DNA from 4 places in the Aliamphritea hakodatensis genome. Region 3 is predicted to be linked to each of the others. Evidence: predicted binding sites of a transcription regulator. Region 3 holds the regulator's gene; each other region holds the start of a gene.
What was found. Region 3 encodes PhoB, which activates phosphate uptake and scavenging genes when phosphate is short. Its sites were predicted from a motif close to TGTCATANNNNTGTCANA; they were not measured.
Positions count from the first base shown of each region.

Region 1: PCI15_RS14650 (PA3496 family putative envelope integrity protein) is a predicted target of PhoB. The motif match lies at 1,208-1,225, and genes of this name have one in related genera.
Region 2: PCI15_RS20500 (sigma-54 dependent transcriptional regulator) is a predicted target of PhoB. The motif match lies at 2,021-2,038, and genes of this name have one in related genera.
Region 4: PCI15_RS19760 (PhoX family protein) is a predicted target of PhoB. The motif match lies at 1,766-1,783, and genes of this name have one in related genera.

Region 1 covers NZ_AP025281.1:3,165,472-3,168,605, forward strand. The annotation lists gene htpX (protease HtpX) at 1-746, shown strand, start outside; gene PCI15_RS14645 (PA3496 family putative envelope integrity protein) at 995-1,174, shown strand; gene PCI15_RS14650 (PA3496 family putative envelope integrity protein) at 1,317-1,508, shown strand; gene PCI15_RS14655 (YgiQ family radical SAM protein) at 1,551-3,134, opposite strand, start outside.
Region 2 covers NZ_AP025281.1:4,522,793-4,525,926, forward strand. The annotation lists gene PCI15_RS20495 (sensor histidine kinase) at 1-511, opposite strand, end outside; gene PCI15_RS20500 (sigma-54 dependent transcriptional regulator) at 515-1,936, opposite strand; gene fliS (flagellar export chaperone FliS) at 2,185-2,571, opposite strand; gene fliD (flagellar filament capping protein FliD) at 2,600-3,134, opposite strand, start outside.
Region 3 covers NZ_AP025281.1:5,086,204-5,089,337, reverse strand. The annotation lists gene phoR (phosphate regulon sensor histidine kinase PhoR) at 1-874, opposite strand, end outside; gene phoB (phosphate regulon transcriptional regulator PhoB) at 925-1,620, opposite strand; gene ubiA (4-hydroxybenzoate octaprenyltransferase) at 1,718-2,596, opposite strand; gene PCI15_RS23080 (chorismate--pyruvate lyase family protein) at 2,616-3,134, opposite strand, start outside.
Region 4 covers NZ_AP025281.1:4,346,176-4,349,309, forward strand. The annotation lists gene PCI15_RS19760 (PhoX family protein) at 1-1,707, opposite strand, end outside; gene PCI15_RS19765 (TetR/AcrR family transcriptional regulator) at 1,847-2,458, opposite strand; gene xdhA (xanthine dehydrogenase small subunit) at 2,739-3,134, shown strand, end outside.

The DNA.
Region 1 (3,134 bases), 1.9 Mb from region 3:
TCTGTGCCGTTTTCGGTTTCATCGGCTCCTTTGTTTCCCTGCTGCTCTCCAAATTCATGGCCAAACGCTCTACCGGCCTGCAAATGATCGAACAGGCCAGCAACGCTGACGAACAGTGGCTGATGGATACGGTTCAGGAACTGGTCACCGAAGCCGGCATCGGCATGCCGGAAGTAGGCATTTTTCCGGCGGAACAGGCGAATGCCTTTGCCACCGGCTGGAATAAAAACAATGCGCTGGTCGGTATCAGCCTGGGCCTGTTACAGCGTTTCCGCCGGGAAGAAATCCGCGCCGTCCTGGCCCATGAAATAGGCCACATTGCCAACGGTGACATGGTCACCCTGACGCTGATTCAGGGGGTGGTAAACACCTTTGTCATGTTCTTTGCCCGCATCATTGGTCACTTTGTTGACCGGGTTATTCTGAAGAACGAAGAAGGCCATGGCATCGGCTACTTCATCGCATCAATCGTTGCTGAACTGATTCTGGGCGTACTGGCATCCACCATCGTTGCCTGGTTCAGCCGCCGCCGGGAATTCCGCGCCGATGAAATGGGTGCCCGCCTGGCAGGTAATTTTGCAATGATCGGTGCCCTGCAACGCCTCAAGGCGGAATATGAAGTGCCTGACCAGATGCCAACAACCATGACTGCATTCGGTATCAGCAGCCACCTTAAACAGGGTTTTATGGCCGCATTTGCCACCCATCCGCCACTGGATGACCGCATAGCCGCGCTGCAGAAATAAACTCAGACCCGCTGTAACCAGCCCTGTTTTTCTTCCGGAAAACAGGGCTTTTTTATTGCTGCAGATAGCCAGCAATGGTGTCAGTGAATTATTCTCTCAGCGAATATTACGTCATAGTTTAATAAAAAAAAGTTCTTTAACCTCTCCCCAAACTTTGTTCCATAATCAGATTAACACTTACAGCGCCACGCCAAATTCGGCTGATGGTATTTTCACCCGCTATCGGACTTTAGCCGAGGTTTTTTAGCATGAATGAAAAAACTGCTATCGAAGAAGAACTGGACATTACAGATACCGACTCAGCGGATACTGAACTGTCGACAGCTGAAAAAAGATTTTGCCCGGACACAGAAAAACGCCGCCGCATTGAAGCTATGCGGGAACAGCGTGAACTGGAACGCGAACTCAGGGAATTCTTTGACGACTGATACCGCCCGGCTTAATCGCATACATGACGGAACCGTCATCATTCGGTAATACGCCGGTCATAAAAACGCGGTTTTATATATCGGAACAAGCACTGCGGTGCACCGGACAATACGACATATAAACCAGCGGAACAATACAGTTATGAGCAGCAAAATCCGTCTTGAAGACCTATCTGCAGAAGCCTTTGATGATATGGACAACAGCTTCTTTGGTGAAGACAAACAACAGCGCCCGAAAAAAGCCAAAACAAAACGCAAACGCCAGATGATCGAAGATTATATGGAAGAACGTCAGTTGAAACGGCGCATCAGCGACGGCTTTGAATGGGCCTGAACCAGCGCCAGCCCCATTGTCAGAATACAGCTAAAGCAGCGCTCAGCGCTGCTTTATCCGGTCGGCTATCCGGCTGCGCTGGGCACTGCGGGCCTTGGCCCCGGTGGCCGTTTTAGCAGCCGGCTTCTGTTTCTGTGACGCTTTACTCTGCGCTGGCTTTTTCCTGGCCTTAACCGCCTGCGGTGTAACCGGCTGATAACCCTTAGCAGCCTGCGCGCTGCCCTGACCAGCAGTTTTTGCCCCGGACTGACGCTTCGGCGCCTCTTCTTCTGCAACCAGACACTCTTTACCCCGGCCGATCAGCTCTGAACGCCCCATCTCCTTCAGCTTGGCCCGCAGCTGTGGCCAGTTCTCCTTATCATGGTAACGCAGCAGGGTTTTATGGGCTTTACGCTGCTCAGTCTGCTTAGGGATATACATGCGGTCACTCTTATAAGTAATCTGCTTCAGCGGATTCTTTTCGGAGTGATACATGGCGGTTGCCAGAGACATAGGGGAGGGATAGAAAGTCTGCACCTGGTCCACTTTCAGATCATTGTCCTTGAGCCATAAAGACAGGCTCAGCATATCCTCATCATCACAGCCCGGATGGGCGGCAATAAAATACGGAATCAGATACTGCTTCTTACCCGCTTCTCTGGAGAAACGGTCAAACATATTCTTGAAGTCGTAGTAGGTATCCATACCCGGTTTCATCATCTTACTGAGGGTATTCGGCTCGCTGTGCTCCGGCGCAATCTTCAAATAACCGCCCACATGATAGGTGACCAGCTCTTTAACATATTCCGGGTCTCGCACCGCCAGATCGTAACGCAGGCCGGAAGCGATCGCGACATTATGGATGCCTTGCACCTTACGGGCTTTGCGGTACAGCTCAGTGGTCGGACTGTGATCCGTCGTCAGGTTCTTACAGATAGTCGGATAGACACAGGAAAGCTTACGGCAATTCGACTGAATTTCATCATCATTACAGTTGAGGAAATACATATTGGACGTGGGGCCGCCCAAATCCGAGATTGAGCCGGTAAAGCCCGGCACTTTCTCTTTGATATCTTCAATCTCATTAATGATCGACTCATGGGACCGGCTCTGAATGATCCGCCCTTCATGTTCGGTAATCGAACAGAAGGTACAGCCACCGAAACAGCCGCGCATAATATTGATCGAAAAACGGATCATGTCATACGCCGGAATCTTCGCCTTACCGTACTTCGGATGCGGCACCCGCTGGTACTGCAGGCCAAACACACCATCCATCTCTTCAGTGGTCAGGGGAATCGGCGGCGGGTTAACCCACACCTCCCGGTTACCGTGTTTCTGCATCAGCGCACGGGCATTGTGCGGATTCGATTCCTGATGCAACACCCGTGAAGCATGAGCATAGAGGGCCGGATCTTTGGTGACTTTATCGAACGACGGTAACCGGATATAGGTCGTTTCGAACTCAAGCTTTTCCTTACGCTTAAGCGGCATCGGTACTATTTTTATGGGTGCCGGAATGTCTGCCAGATCATCCGGGGCCGTGCCGCAGGCAGTACCGTTATCACTGTCATTTTCCTGATTGCCAAAATCATAAGGGTTAGGCAATTTATCGATATTACCCGGCCAGTCAATCCGGGAAGAATC
Region 2 (3,134 bases), 560 kb from region 3:
CCGACAGCGGCGTACGAATCTGATGCGCCAGTGAAGCCATCATCCGGCCCATTTCTGACAGCCGCTGATAATGGGCAACCTGCCCCTGCAGCAAACGGGTTTCTGTCTGATCTGTAAGCATAATCAGCTGCCCGGTTTCAGACTCCAGGGAGCGGGTCGATAAACTCACCCGGCGGCCGCTTTTCAGAGACACCTCGTGGCCATCATCACTGCGCGGTGCGAAACTGCGCTGAATGATCCCCAGCCAGGACTCACCCAACAACGGCTCACCCAGCAATTCTGCCGCTGCCAGATTCGCTTCGCTCACCAGACCACGGTTATCGACTACCAACACCCCGGCAGGCAACAGGTTTAACAGGTTATCCATCCGGCCAGTCAGACGGGAGTTTTCGGCCTGCTGCTCAAGATGCTGCCCCTGGGTATCCGCCAGCTGAACCTGCAGATCAGCCACCTGCTTCCGCAGTTGTGCCAGCTCAGCATTGATTTCAGTATTAGAGTTCTGATTGACCATGGGCTATTTTCGCTGAATTCCGTACTTGCGCATTTTCTCTACCAGTGTTGTCCGGCGAATCTGCAATTTATCTGCCGCCCGGGCGACAACATTATTGGTGGTATCCAACGCCTGCTCGATCAGCACCTGTTCAATACCTTCGAGGTAAGCTTTCAGATCAATGCCCTCTTCCGGCAAAACATGTGCCCCGGGGGCATCGGCCCCATCACTCTGAGCCTGATCAACTTCCAGATGCAACTGTGCTTTTAAACTGATATCTCCGGCATCTTCTTCCAGATAACGGAATTTTTCCGGTAACTCACTGATACTGATGACACTGTCCGGGTGCATAATGGTTAAACGTTCTATCAGATTCGCCAGCTCGCGGACATTACCTGACCACGGGTGTTGCTGTAATGAGCGGATAACCGCCGGCATGATTTTAATCCGGCCAAACCCGTCCGCCTCGGCACGGCGAACAAAGAGTTCGGTCAGGGTTGGGATATCTTCTGTGCGTTCACGCAGGGCAGGCATGGCAATCGGAAAAACATTCAGACGGTAATACAGATCTTCACGGAACTTACCTTCATCAATCATTTCTTCCAGATTTTTATGGGTGGCCGCGATGATTCGCACATCACAGCCGATGGTTTTGGTACCGCCAACCCGCTCGAAACACTTTTCCTGAATGACCCTTAGCAGCTTGACCTGCATATTCAGCGGCATATCGCCGATCTCGTCCAGGAACAGCGTACCGCCATCCGCCAGCTCGAACCGTCCCGGGCGGCTGGAAACAGCGCCGGTAAAAGCCCCCTTTTCATGGCCGAACAGTTCGCTTTCTAAAAGCTCAGAAGGTATCGCCCCGCAATTCAGCGGCACAAAGGGCCCTGCAGCCCGTGCTGAAGCCTTATGCAGACAATTCGCTACAACTTCTTTACCGGTACCGGACTCGCCGTTAATCAGCACGCTGACATCCCTGCCAGCCACCTGGGCCATCAGACTGCGAACGTCATTCATCACCCCGCTGCCACCGGCAAGATCGGCAAACGCTTGTTGCAATCCGCCCGCCAGTTCAGCTGGCTGACGTAATCCTCTGAAGATCTGCGCCCGGTGTAACACATACTGAACATCCGCCAGTGGTGACGCCGGCAATAAGCGACCGAGTATTCTTTGCTGCAACCCGTCACTGACTGTTTCCGGTTGCATCCAGTCCCCCACGGAAATCACCGGGGTCGCCTCATCCAGGCGCTGTGCCAGCAACTTATCCAGATCAATCGGGTGGTTACAGTGACCCAGCATTACAGCCAGATATTCAGAACACTGGCCTTCCTCGGCCTGCAACCAGTCGACATAACTTTCCGTCTGGCAAGTAATGCCGGCAAAGGTTAGCCGGTCGGATAATTGCCGCCGGCTATCTGCATTATCATCTATATAAAGAAGCTGCATGTGTGTCATACCTGTGATCTGAACGTACTTTCAGGCACTAACCGCATCACCCGAATAGCAACCTGAAACAGACAAAAAAACCTTAACGTCAAATTTATGACATGAAGCAAAACTTAACAAGTGCTTAGGCGTTATTTTTTTGACGCGAAGGAGGTTTTTTCTTCACTAATAACAGGAAACACAAACAAAAAAGCCGGTATCAACACTGATACCGGCTCTGCTTACCCGAAGGATAACTGGCTCAAAGGTTATGAAACTTCCATTTCCGTCCAGCCTGATTTGATGGTCAGCAACAGATCCATCACTTCCTGAATTTTTTCCGCGTTCGCTTCACGGTTAGCTTCTGCAATCGAGCGCACCATGTAGTCATATAGTGCATCAAGATTTGAGGCGATTTCGCCACCTTTTTCATGATCAAGATAGTCTTTAAGCGCCAGCACAATATCGGTGGCTTTATTCAGCTGAGAAGAGCGCCCCTGAATATCGTTACGTTCCATGGCGCCTTTCGCCTTTGCCAGTGCGCCCAGCACACCATCAAATAACATCGTAATCAGCTGCTGTGGAGACGCCGCGTGTACTGCAGTAGACAAACCCACACTCTGGTACTGACGCAGGGCTTTTAAATTAACACTCATTTCTTTACTCCAAAACTCAGCTAAAAACTTAGTTATTACTTGCGGTAAAAGGTAACCGGTCGACCAGACCGTTCAACGATTCAGAGGTTGTCCGGAAGCTCGCCAGAATATTTTCCATGGCCACATACTGGCTGGTCAGTCGGTCATGCATTATAGCCATTTTACGATCAAGTTCTTCCTGATCGTCTTTAATGTCCTCAAGTTGGTTATTAATACTGTCTTCCCGGTTTTTAATCACACCGGTGCTCGACAGAAAACCATCGATCAACAAGGACATTTCCCCGGCAAAACCGCGGGAGAATGAGAAACTGAAATTCCCTGAGGCACCTTCCTGAACCTGTAGATTCAGGCCATAAGGATCGGTATCAATCTTCGGCAGCAGTACATCACCGGCACCGAAGGCAGCATCACCGGCAATAGTACCGGAGACATCGGTACCGTTAGTCACTGCAGAGCTGGTCGAGAGACCAGTAGCCGTTGTAAAATCTGCACCTGCTTCAGTAAACTCTACCCGCGTATTCGCACCGTACTGGCGGGACTGAAGCTTTAGCTCGCCACCTTCG
Region 3 (3,134 bases):
TGTGGGCATCGTCGGTGATCTTGCGAATCATTGACTGTACCGGGACTGGCAGTTCGTCGGAGATATGCGGGCTGGCTTCCAGACGTGACAACAGCAACAGGCCGGAGACCAGATTTTCCATGCGTTTTGATTGCTTGGCCATCTGATTCAGGCCGCGGCGCAACGGCGCAGGTAAATCCTGATCCAGATAGGTTTCCAGATAACCGCGAATAACCGTTAACGGAGTGCGCAGTTCATGGGAGGCATTGGCAACAAAGTCCTGGCGGGTCTGTTCCAGCTGGTTAATCCGGGTAATGTCTCTGGCCACCAGTATGCGGTCGCCGTAGCCAAACTTGGTGAGCTGGTATTCCAGCGCGACCAGGCTGTCGACCGGAGATGGTAATTGCAGCGGTTCGTCGTAATTTTCTTTGCGGTAATAGCGGATAAAACGCGGGTCGCGCAGCAGGTTCATCACGGAACGGCCACGGTCGGTCTGTACTTTTAAGCCCAGAAGGCGGTCAGCAGAGCGGTTCCACCATTCAAGGTTGTTGTCCCGGTCGATGATGACAATGCCGTCTCCCAGCGCCGCTGAGGATTGCTGAAAGCGGGTAATGATATTACGCAGTGACTGATTGCGGGACTGATTGCGTTTCTGGTCCCGGGCCAGTTCATCAAACAGTTCTCCCCAGTGGCCTTTGCTTTCCGGGACATCGGAACGGTCGCCTTTGGTGAGCCATTCCTGCAGGCGGGTAAATTCCCTGACCTGGAGGACCGCCCAGCCGAGCAGAAACACGGCGAGGGTCCAGCCGGGATAACCGATCACCAGCCCCACAACGGTGCCGGCCATCGCGGTCAAAAATAAACTGCCAGAAATGGAATGATTACGGTTGTACATTCTGTCGGTTCCGGGTGATGTCTATGGCAGCTTAGCGCGGAAACTTCGGCTTAAGCAACTTGCGATGAGAACCGGTAACCGGTGCCGCGAACGGTCTGAATCAGATATTCGTGGCGCGCTCCCAGCGCTTTACGTAACCGCCGGATATGGACGTCGACGGTACGTTCTTCAACGTATACATTGCCACCCCAGACCATATCCAGTAACTGGCTGCGGGAGTAGGCGCGGTCCTGATGGGTCATGAAAAACTGTAACAGGCGAAACTCGGTTGGCCCCAGTTCCAGTGGCTTGAGTTCGGCGCTGACCCGGTGAGACACAGGGTCCAGTGTCAGATTATCAACGGTAATCGGCTCTTCAATGCCTTTAGGTGTGGCACGGCGCAATACGGTTTTCAGCCGGGCAACCAGTTCACGGGGTGAGAATGGCTTGGTGATGTAATCATCAATGCCTGATTCCAGGCCTTTGATTTTATGGTCTTCATCACCTTTGGCGGTCAGCATGATGATCGGGATGTCGGCGGTCACTTCATCTTTACGTAACCGGCGGGCGAATTCTACGCCGCTGATGCCGGGCATCATCCAGTCCAGCAATACCATGTCCGGCTTTTCATCCAGAACAATGCTGTGGGCTGCCTGGGCAGACTCTGCTTCCATACATTCGTAACCGGCCATTTCTAATGCAACCGCAATCATTTCCCTGATTGGGGCTTCATCGTCGACGATCAGAATTCGTTTATTGGATGACATGCTCGATCACCTTCTTTAGACAATTCTTTAGACGAGCATATTAGATTATTAAACTGTTACAGAAATATGACAAATTTTGCTTATGTAACAGGAATTATCAGGAGATTAGCCAATAATCCAGGGCAATGCCGATAAACAGCGCCATGCCTGCGTAGTGATTATTGAGAAACGCCCGGAAGCAGGCTTCGCGCTGGCGGTGGCGGATCAGCCACTGTTGCCAGATAAAACAGCCTGCCATGACCAGCAGGCTGAGGTAGAAGTACTTACCCATATCCAGCTGATTACCAAGCAAAATAAAGGTGAGCAGGGTCAGCGCCTGCAGCATACCGACAATCAGTTTGTCCGCATCGCCGAACAGAATAGCGGTGGATTTAATGCCGATTTTAAGGTCGTCGTCCCGGTCTACCATGGCGTATTTGGTATCGTAGGCGGTGGTCCACAGCACCGTGGCGGTATAAATCAGCCAAGCGTGGGCGGGGACCGCTTCACCGGTTGCGCTGAAGGCCATCGGCACCGCCCAGGCAAAGGCCATGCCCAGAACAATCTGAGGCAGATGGGTGTAGCGCTTCATAAAGGGGTAGCAGGCGGCGAGAAACGCACCGCCGAACGACAGCAGGATGGTTTGCGTATTGGTAAACAGCACCAGAATAAAGGCCAGACCGATGAGGACAAAAAACAGTATCAGCGCTTCTTTGGCGGTGGCTCTTCCGGCGGGAATAGGGCGTTGGGCCGTGCGTTTTACATGGCCATCAACTTTGCGGTCCGCAAAGTCATTGATCACACAGCCTGCGGAGCGCATCAGAAAGGTGCCCAGGCAGAAAATCACCAGTAAGTGCAGGCTGGGGACGCCTTCAGCAGCGATCCACAGGGCCCAGAGTGCCGGCCACAGCAGCAGATAGATACCGATGGGTTTTTCCACCCGCATCAGCTGTCCGTAGGCTTCAAGGCGGTCTCTGCTGAAAAGTTGTCTGCTCATAAGGGTCAGGTCTGTGCTCTCAGAGGTGTTTTGCATCAAGTAATGCCGGCAGAAAAACTTCCGATACCAGCAGGGGTTTTTCGCTCAGGTAAAACAGTGACCGGCGCGCCCACGCAGATCCGCCATCGCGGATTTTCAGGCGGCTGATCTGTAATGGACCCCGGCGCATGGTCGGATCACGGAACAGTATACTGCCCAGCGAACGGCTGCCCACAAAGTTAAGTTCCCGCTGCTTGCCGGTGAGGGTTGTCGCCGGGATGACTGAACGGGCGAATACCCAGGGCTGGCCGTTGCCGATTAGCTGTACTTCCCGGATGACCGCCAGCTGACGGGGGCGCATCCCCAGTGCTTTGGCTTCTGAACGGGTCGGATGATGCCAGCCCTGACGGATAACTTCGACACGAAAATCACCCTGGCTGGCACTGATCAGCCGCTGGGTTAAAGAGCCCGGATCCAGCAGCCATTTACGCCAGCACAAGGGTGCGTCGGTACTGGCGGGACGCCGCAGGGTGTACCAGCGAACATCGAAGCTGTTGTC
Region 4 (3,134 bases), 740 kb from region 3:
TTCACTGGCGATCGGGCCCGTGGCGAAACGGCGCACTTCACCGGTTTCAGGATCTGCCACCAGCACCTGATTATTGCCCATGCCCGCGTAAGACTCGATGTTTGAGTACTTGCCGTCGGTCATGATCCACAGGCGTCCTGCCTGATCGAATCCCAGCCCGTCCGGGCTGTTGAACATGTTTTCATCGTTAATGTTGGCGGAACCGGCATAAAAATCCTTGTGGATCGTCGGGTTACCGGCCACCAGAAACAGGTCCCAGTCAAAGCTTGTGGCGGTGTTATCACCACCGGCTTCACGCCAGCGAACAATCTGACCATATTTGTTTTCTGCCCGCGGGTTCGGACCGCCAACCGGCTGACCTGGCTTAACACCCCGCTCGGAGTTATTGGTCAGGGTGCAGCAAACCGTTTTGGTTTGCGGATGCACCGCCACCCACTCCGGGCGGTCCATGGTAGTCGCGCCCACAACGGTGGCCGCTTCACGGGCATAGATCAGTACTTCAGCCTGGCTGTTAAAGCCGTTGCTGCTGTCCAGACCATTTTTACCGTAGGTCAGCTCCAGCCACTGGCCTTTACCTTTCACATCACCTTCAGCGGCATCAAAACGGGCCACGTACAAAGTGCCATCTTCCAGCAGATTGCGGTTAGCAGCAGTGTTACCCGGCTGATACTTGTTGGCAGACACAAACTTATAGATGTGCTCACCGCGCTCATCGTCGCCCATATAGACAACCACATGGCCGTTATCTGCCACTGTTACCGCGGCATTTTCATGCTTGATGCGGCCCAGTGCAGTGCGCTTCAGCGGTGTGGAAGTCGGATCCATCGGGTCGATTTCGACCACCCAGCCATGACGGTGCGGTTCATTCGGTTCTTTGGTCATATCGAAGCGGTCATCAAACTTATACCACTGATAACCGCGGTCTTTGGCTTTCAGGCCGTAACGCTTCTGATGCTGATCCAGTTCAATACCTTCTCCCGGCGCAGCAAAATACCCGTTAAAGTTTTCTTCGCAGGTCAGGTAAGTGCCCCACGGGGTTTCACCGTTGGCACAGTTGTTAAAGGTACCCAGCACTTTAGTACCGCTGGCATCGGCACCGGTTTTCATCAGGTCATGGCCGGCGGCAGGTCCGGTCAGCTGCATTTCGGTATAGGCGGTAATGCGGCGGTTGTAGTCTGAGTCAGAGACATAGTCCCAGCCATCGGCGGTACGCTTAATTTCAAAGACTGAGACACCGTGTGCAGCCTGGGCTTTTTTCACGTCATCAGCGGTCATCGCCTGACCTTTATGATCAAACAGCAGCTTGTAGTTGGTGTATTCGTTGTTCACCGCCAGCAGGGCGCGGTCTTCAGACAGGGGGAAGAAGCTCATACCGTCGGTGTTATCGCCAAACTGAGACGCCTGTGCACTGGCGGGTTGCTGGCCATTTTCATTAAACGCCGGCGCACCTTTCAGAATCGGATCACCCCATGAAATCAGCGGACGGGCCACGTAACCTTCCGGTACCACGAAGGTATCAGCGGTGCTGGTTGCGACCTTGGTAAAGCCCAGCAGTTTGCTTTGTGGCTGAGTGCTTGCAGCCACCGCCTGTGCAACGGGGTTAGCCGCAAGGAACATGCCCATCGCCGTGGCACCGCCCTGTAAAAAGCGACGGCGGCTGACGCCGGCATCAACAATCTTGCTGAAATCCGATTCCTGATTTTTCATTATTTGGCCTTTAATACGTGTCATAAGTGGTTTTAGGTGGCCCAGCCTAAAACCCGTGAATGACAGTTTAATGACTGAAATGTAACAGTTTACTGTCACACCGGCAGAGGCAGAAAAGGACTGCAGCCGCGACGGCCCCTTACGGGGATTTAACTTCGCAGCCTTTAAGCACCAGTTGGCAGATCAGATCCGCAGCGGCTTTATAGTCTTCTTCTTCAAGCTGATCTTTACCGGTTACCCGGGTAATCTGCCAGTCAAAGTCAGCATAGGTCTGGGTGGATGCCCAAATAGTGAAAAGCAGGTGTTGCGGGTCTACCGGTGCCATCAGCCCACGGTCGATCCAATCCTGAATCCGGGCACTGCTCTGGCGGGTCTGCTGCAGCATCTGCTCTGCAATCTCAGGCGGCAGGTGCGGCGCACCGTGCATGATTTCACTGGCAAATACTTTAGACGCATAGGGCTGCTGCTGAGAGATTTTCACCTTGGCACGGATATACTCTGTGAGAGCAACCCGGGGGTCATCATGCTCGTAAAAAGGGTCCGACGCCGCCAGCAAAGGCTCAATCACACTTTCCAGCACACTGCTGTAAAGGTTCTGTTTGGTTTTGAAATAATAATAAATATTCGCTTTAGGAACGCCGGCCAGCTCACCGATATCCACGGTTTTTGCCGCCGCGAAGCCCTGCTCAGCGAACACTTTACTGGCCGCCCGGATAATCAGTTCCCGGTTACGTTCTCTTATCTTTGCCATACAGCTGTCAGGCCCTCTCCCAGCGTAGCTTATTGATAATCCGAATATTCTCTGAACAGGCATGGTAGCACCCGTGCGGCACAGCGCTCAAGCTGACGACTTATCATCTGACGGAATACCGGCCGCCACCTACACTTAAAGTGACAGGGCAATGACGCTGACCGTCAATACCGCCATTCACGATGTGAAACAGCATTTCTTGACTTAAAAGTCAGCTTTTACTTAAATTGAGTGTATACAATCCATTCTCAGAATAAATACAACAACAGAGGAGCCTGCCTTGATACAGTTCCTGCTTAATGACGAGCTCAGGTCGGAAGACAATCTCGACCCCAATACCACAGTGCTGAAATACCTGCGCGAACAGCTGGGTAAAACCGGTACCAAGGAAGGCTGCGCCTCCGGAGACTGCGGTGCCTGTACCGTTGTACTGGGGGAATTACACAACGGCAGCATGCGCTATAAAAGCATCAACTCATGCCTGACATTTGTGTCCGGCCTGAACGGCAAACAGCTGATCACCGTTGAAGATCTGAAACATGCCGGCGAACTTCACCCTGCCCAGCAGGCCATGGTGGACTGCCACGGTTCCCAGTGCGGCTTCTGCACCCCAGGTTTTGTCATGTCGATGTTCGCGCTGGGTAAAAATATTGCGGCGAAGAATGCCCCGGAGCCG